Regions from separate parts of the Exiguobacterium sp. s192 genome, predicted to be linked through region 2. Evidence: riboswitches for the same ligand, from Rfam matches in the RefSeq annotation. Region 2 holds a riboswitch; the other holds the start of a gene.
The links. Region 2 has a riboswitch for thiamine pyrophosphate ahead of thiT (energy-coupled thiamine transporter ThiT). Riboswitches for the same ligand answer to the same signal wherever they lie in the genome.
Positions count from the first base shown of each region.

Region 1: another riboswitch for thiamine pyrophosphate. It lies ahead of KNP87_RS07395 (thiamine phosphate synthase); the one in region 2 lies ahead of thiT (energy-coupled thiamine transporter ThiT).

Region 1 covers NZ_JACSMS010000003.1:47,595-50,896, forward strand. The annotation lists gene KNP87_RS07385 (OsmC family protein) at 1-373, shown strand, start outside; gene nagZ (beta-N-acetylhexosaminidase) at 370-1,617, shown strand; TPP riboswitch at 1,677-1,779, shown strand; gene KNP87_RS07395 (thiamine phosphate synthase) at 1,871-2,467, shown strand; gene KNP87_RS07400 (NAD(P)/FAD-dependent oxidoreductase) at 2,377-3,302, shown strand, end outside.
Region 2 covers NZ_JACSMS010000001.1:327,060-330,361, reverse strand. The annotation lists gene KNP87_RS01600 (amino acid permease) at 1-432, shown strand, start outside; gene KNP87_RS01595 (thiamine diphosphokinase) at 492-1,106, opposite strand; gene thiT (energy-coupled thiamine transporter ThiT) at 1,106-1,666, opposite strand; TPP riboswitch at 1,730-1,836, opposite strand; gene rpe (ribulose-phosphate 3-epimerase) at 1,860-2,516, opposite strand; gene rsgA (ribosome small subunit-dependent GTPase A) at 2,518-3,302, opposite strand, start outside.

The DNA of each region.
Region 1 (3,302 bases), on a different contig from region 2:
ATCCGGGCATCACTTAGCGATGGACGCAGCACCGGATAACGGAGGCGACAATCAAGCACCGCGACCGACGGAGCTGTTACTCCACGCCGTTGCCGGCTGTACCGGCATCGACATCGTCTCGATTTTAGAGAAGATGCGTTTGACGTTGACCTCATTTGAAATGGACATCGAAGGGGAACGGGCAGATGACCATCCGCGCCGCTTCACGACGATTTCGATCCATTACCGGCTTGAAGGCGATTTACCGGAAGATAAGGTCCGTCGGGCGATTTCATTGTCAAAAGACAAATACTGCTCCGTCTCCCAATCGTTGAACGCAGAAATTGAAGTCTACTATTCAATCAACGGCGTCCGAAACGAGGAACCGATTTGAAGCTGTTTTTCCCTGTTGTCTTAGCAACTGTCTTACTGTCCGGTTGTGTCGACGAGACCGCGAAACCGAACGAACCGGCACCGAAGCAAGCCGAAGAAACAAAACAGCCGAAACCACAAAAACCGGAGCAACCGTCTGCCCGGGAACAAGCGGAAAATGAACTTAAGCAGACGGTCTCTCAGATGTCGACGGCGGAAAAAGTCGATCAACTGCTCTACATCGGTGTGGCCGGAACGGCATTGACGGAAGCGGATCGCCGGCTGTTGCAGCAACATGCGCTAGGGGGAGTGTTGTTACTCGGCGGTAATATCACGTCATCCGACCAACTGAAGGCATTGACGACTGATATCAACGAAGCGCAAACGTCGGATCAACGGGCATTCGTCGGTTTTGACGAAGAAGGCGGACGGGTCAGCCGGGTTCCGGACGCCCGACTCAAACTGTCGCCGAGCCTGGCATATGGTCAAAAAAATGATCCGGAATTAATGGAAGACGTCGGGCAGACGCTTGGCTCCATTTCCCGTTTTTACGGATTCAACATGGATTTTGCACCGGTCCTTGACGTCAACAGTAATCCGGCGAATCCGATCATCGGCGACCGGGCGCTCAGTGCGGACCCGCAACAAGTGGCACGACTTGGTGTGCCATTGATGCAGGGAATGAAGGAAGAAGATATCGTGCCGGTCGTCAAACATTTTCCGGGACACGGAGATACGACCGTCGACTCACATGTCGGTCTGCCGCGGGTCGATGCGACGAAAGCGGAACTTGAGCAGACGGAGCTAGTCCCGTTTAAACGGGCGATTCAAGACGGGGCTGAAATGGTCATGGTCGCGCATATCCTGTTCCCGGCTCTCGACAAAAATCGACCGTCCTCATTATCGAAAGAAGTCATGACCGGTGTGTTACGGAGTGAACTGAAATTTGATGGTGTCATCATCACGGACGATCTCGTCATGGGAGCCATCACAGAACGGTACGGATTAGCTCAAGCGGCAGGTCTTGCACTTGAAAACGGTGCGGACATGGCGATGTTCTCGACACCCGGAGCGTACGCGTCCGTTCACAAGGAAATCATGGCGCGGATCAAACAAGGGAAACTGTCGACAGCCGATCTCAACCAGAAAGTCATGCGGGTCTTACGCTTAAAACAAACGTATGACTTGTCGCAAACGAAACGTGTCGACGAATACCAACGCTTGATCGAGCAGGTCAAAGCGGTCGAATTGGACATGCGACACTAATCAAGGGTGGAACTAATCGGACTACCCGTGGTAGACTACAGACGTACCACACAAATAAATATCTACACTAGGGGAGTCTCGCAGCAGACTGAGACGGAAGTATCCGGACCCTTTGAACCTGATCTAGTTCGTACTAGCGGAGGGAAGTGGTATCCGATCATCTATCGAGGGAACGCCAAGCGTCGCCCTTTTCGTAGGACCACTCCATCAGTTCATGGGGTGGTCCTTTTTCGTGTGGAAAGGAGGGGGAACGATGTCACATTTACACCTGATTACAACCGGACGCGACAGTAAGGAAGTGCTGGAACAGACCCTTCCGCAGCTCGCACTGTCCGTCGATCGCATCCACTTACGGGAGCCAACCTGGTCAGTCCGGGAATTGGTTTCCTGCATTGATACGTTGCTCGACCAAGGAGTCCGCGCAGACCAGTTGGTTGTCCATGACCGGCTCGATGCTGCACTCGTCACCGGCACGACCGTCCAGTTGACACGCCGCAGTCTGTCGGTCGAGCGTGTCCGGGCACAGTTTCCGACGATCTCCATCGGTCAATCGGTTCACTCGTTGACCGAAGCGATGGTGGCGGAACAAGCCGGCGCCGATTACGTGATGTACGGTCATATTTTTGAGACGGATTCGAAACCCGGCGTGGCGCCACGGGGACTCGATGCGTTACAGCAAGTCGTCGACTGGACATCAATCCCGGTCATCGCCATCGGCGGAATCAAACCGGAAAATCTGTCTGATGTCTTAACGACCGGGTGCAGCGGAGTTGCCGTCCTGTCCGGGATTTTGGGACAAGCCCATCCGGCGGAAGCAGCCGGACGGTTCCGGGCGGTGATTGGACGATGAAACAACCGGATGTATTAATCGTCGGTGCCGGTATCATCGGTTTGACGCTCGCCTATGAGTTGCTACAGCGGGGTCAACGTGTTCACGTGATCGATCAGTCGGCAGTCGGACAAGGCGCGACACGGGCGGCAGCGGGAATGCTCGCGACGGACGAAGAACTGTCGGAACCGCTACATGCGTTAGCGGCAGTCAGCCGCGTCCTGTATCCGCAGCTTGTCCGTCAATTGTTCGACGAGACCGGGTTGACGAGCGGCTATCTCGAACTGCCGTTTCAGCTGCGCCAGGCAAAGCAAACCGTCCAATTTGAACGGGTCGGTCAAGTCGATCCTCCGTTGCTTGTCCGTGCGTTACGGCAAGCGATTGAACAGCGGGGCGGCGTGATTGAAGAACAGGTAAGTGTCTTGCGTCTTCTGCGGGACAACGAGACGGTAACCGGGGTGGAGACAAGCCGGGGACAAAAGGTTGGTCGGCAGGTCGTCATCGCCGGCGGACGAGGGTCGGAACCGTTGTTGCAAACGATCGGGATTCCGATTGATACGCTTCCGGTCAAAGGTGAGTGCCTGTCTGTCCGTCTCACAACCGGTCGACTGGAGCAGACTTTGTTTCATGAGACGGTGTATCTTGTCCCGAAAGCAGACGGACGGATTATCATCGGCGCGACGGAACATGTTGGTGAGGAGTCAACGACGGTCAACGCGGGCAGCGTCTCGGACCTGTTGGCGGCAGCAATTGACGTGTATCCGCCGATCCGTGATGCGGCACTGGTTGACATCTGGTCCGGTGTCCGGCCGCAGACCCGTGACGGTTTACCGTATCTTGGACGGGTCAAAGGGAT
Region 2 (3,302 bases):
TCGCGCGGGGTACCGATGCGCGCGTTGTGCTTTACGATGTTATTCGCCATGTTATCACTCCTGACCGCCTTTTTTGCAGAAGATACCGTTTTCATCTGGTTGTTGTCACTCGCCGGACTCGGGGCGCAGGTCGGATGGATTTCGATTTCTGCTTCACAGATTGCCTTCCGTCGCCAATTCATCAAAGACGGACACTCTGTCAATGAGTTGAAGTTCAAGACACCATTTTTCCCGGTCTTACCGATTCTCTCATTTTCTTTGAACCTGCTTGTTCTGATCAGCCTTGCTTTCCAAGCGGATCAACGGATCGCCTTATATATCGGTGTTCCCTTCTTCCTTTTGACATGGGCGTCGTATCATTGGTTCGTTAAAGGAAACCATCTCGCTGCCCAAACGGAACGTCAGGCAGCCAGTTCGACCTTAGAACCATAATCCAAAAGAACGTGATCGGCTGCAGGAGTGATTTCCTGACCGTCACGTTCTTTTTTCAGTCATTTTTTATTATCAGAGAGACTTCGTAATACGATCACTTCACCCGTGTGGACCGTGACATCGGCAAGCTGATGATCCGTCCATTCATTGCTGACGGTTAAGGAACCGCCGACGGGCACGTCATGATCGGTTAGCGGATACTTGACACCCCGAAGCGTTAAGCGGGTCGGAACGAGTGGAATGAAGGATAGGTAATGGTATTGGTCCGCCTTGATTTGATCGTGTCCCTCCTGTAAGAAACGCACCTCTTCCCGCTTCGTCACAAGACGCGCTGCCGGAAACTGTTTCAATAAATAGACGTTTTGCAGGGTCATATCCAGTCGACCACCTGTCGCCCCGAAAATCAACACGTCCGTCACTTCATACTGTTCGTTGACATGACGCAAAGCGAGCTCTAAATCGGTTTCATCTTTTTCAGCCGGATGAATCACCGCTCCTTCCGGCGTATATCCAAGCGAATCAAAGTCGCCGATTGCCAAGTCAAACGCAAGACCTTGTTGCACTAGCGTAGCGACACCGCCGTCGACAGCGATGACCACCGTGTTCTCGTCGATGAACGGCGTTAAGGACGGGATGTCCTCGACCGGTCCTGCTGCAACAATCACAGCCCGCATCAGACACCTCGCGCCGAATAACGGAGGAGTCGTGGCGCCGTCGTAAACAAGAGTCCTGCGACGATACCGCACAACAGATACGACGGAACCATATACGTCGCATTGTAAATCAAGGAGTACGGGACGACCGGACCTTCTGCGTATTCAGCAAAGAAGACGATTCCACTGATGACATGGCAGACATACCGTAATCCGGCACCAAGGAACGTCGCCATCAGGACGATGGCCATCAAACGTCCGTTTTTCCCAGCCGCTGCCGCCTTTTTGACTTGACGGGCAAATAAACCACTCAGTCCAACAACACCAAATGCAATCGTATAATCGAGTAACGGTTGGACGACCGTCAAGATTTGCGGCGCGAACATCAGCTGAATCGTTCCGACGAGAGCTCCTGTCACGACACCACCCACGACGCCGTGACGGAACGCCATCACAAAAATCGGTAGCATCGCTAAGCTGATAGCTCCTCCTTGAGGCATCTTAAAGGGAATCAATAAATCAAACACCACTCCGATACTTGCAAAAATTGCAATTTCCATTAACATTTGTAGCCGTTTCATACTTGTTTCCTCCTAAAAATAAAATCGCAGGACGGCAAAAAGGCAGTACGACGAACGCCGTACTGCCTGCGTGCGCCACATCCCTACGTCCGTCTGAACGGAACAGGTTCGAAGGGTTAAAGTCCAATCACTTCTCTCAGCCGCTTGACGCGACACCCCTTGCGGTCATCATTAAGTTTTGTTTGCCTTTTTATTATACGTGAGCCGCATTCCGAATACTAGTGATTGCTTCCGTATAATCAGGTGCATTGTAAATCGCGGATCCGGCAACAAGGACGTTCGCCCCGTTTTCGATGCACAGCTTCGCTGTCTCCGCATTCACACCCCCATCAATTTCAATTTCAAACGTCAGTCCACGCTCTGCCTTTAGGTCTGCAAGTTGCTTCAGTTTCGTCATGACACCAGGCAGGAAGGCTTGACCGCCGAATCCAGGATTAACCGTCATCAACAAGACCATATCGACCTCTTCTAAGACATGTTCAATCGTCGTAAGCGGTGTATGCGGGTTCAGAACAACCCCCGCCTTCGCACCCGCTGCTTTGATTTGCTGGAGGACACGATGCACATGGTTCGTCGCCTCAACATGGAAGGTCACGATGTCAGCACCTGCTGCAACAAAAGCCTCCACAAAGTTTTCCGGACGATCAATCATTAAATGAACGTCGAGAACCATATCTGTTTTTTGGCGTAAACTGTTTAAGACCGGTAAACCAAAGGAAATGTTCGGGACAAACTGACCATCCATGACATCAAAATGAATGTAATCGGCGCCTGCCGCCTCGACAGCTTTGACGTCCCGCTCCAAGTTTGCAAAATCTGCTGATAAGATTGATGGTGCAATTTTAATCATCTCAATACCTCCGGGCTCGATTCTTGATTTCCTCTACAAACATACCATAATTCGTATACCGTGAGGGCATGATTTCGTGTGCTTCAATTGCTTCTTTGACGGCACATCCCGGTTCATTCAAATGCAGACATCCCCGGTATTTACAGTCATCCTGCAAGGCGACGAATTCTGGAAAACACCAACGCAATTCTTCGAGTTCCATTTCATGCGGGAAATCGAGGTTTGAAAAACCAGGTGTATCGCCGATTAACCCTTCACCGAGCGGAATCAAGGTGACATGTCGTGTCGTGTGTCGACCGCGTCCGAGTGATTTCGAAATATGACTCGTTTCCAGGGCCAGCGAAGGTTCAAGCGCGTTGAGCAACGAACTTTTGCCGACACCGGATTGTCCGGCCAGTACGCTCGTCTTATCTTTCAACAAGGGACGGACGAGCTCCACTCCGACAAGCGTCTCACTCGAAGTCTCAATGACAGGGTAGCCGATTTTCCGGTACGCCGCGATGGCTTCTTTCACCACCAGTTCGGTAGTTCCGTGCAGCAAATCCATCTTCGTCAAAATAATGATCGGTTGAATGTCCTTCGCTTCAATCAGCACAAGAAACCGGTCGAGCAGATGGGCGGAAAAATCGGGTTCCGCAGCTGAGACGACCAGTAATGCTTGATCGATATTCGCAACCGGTGGTCGGACCAAGAAATTTTGACGTTCTTTCACTTCCAAAATGTAGCCGGTCTCACTTTCGATGTGTAATACAACCTCATCGCCTACGACAGGACTGATTCCACGTT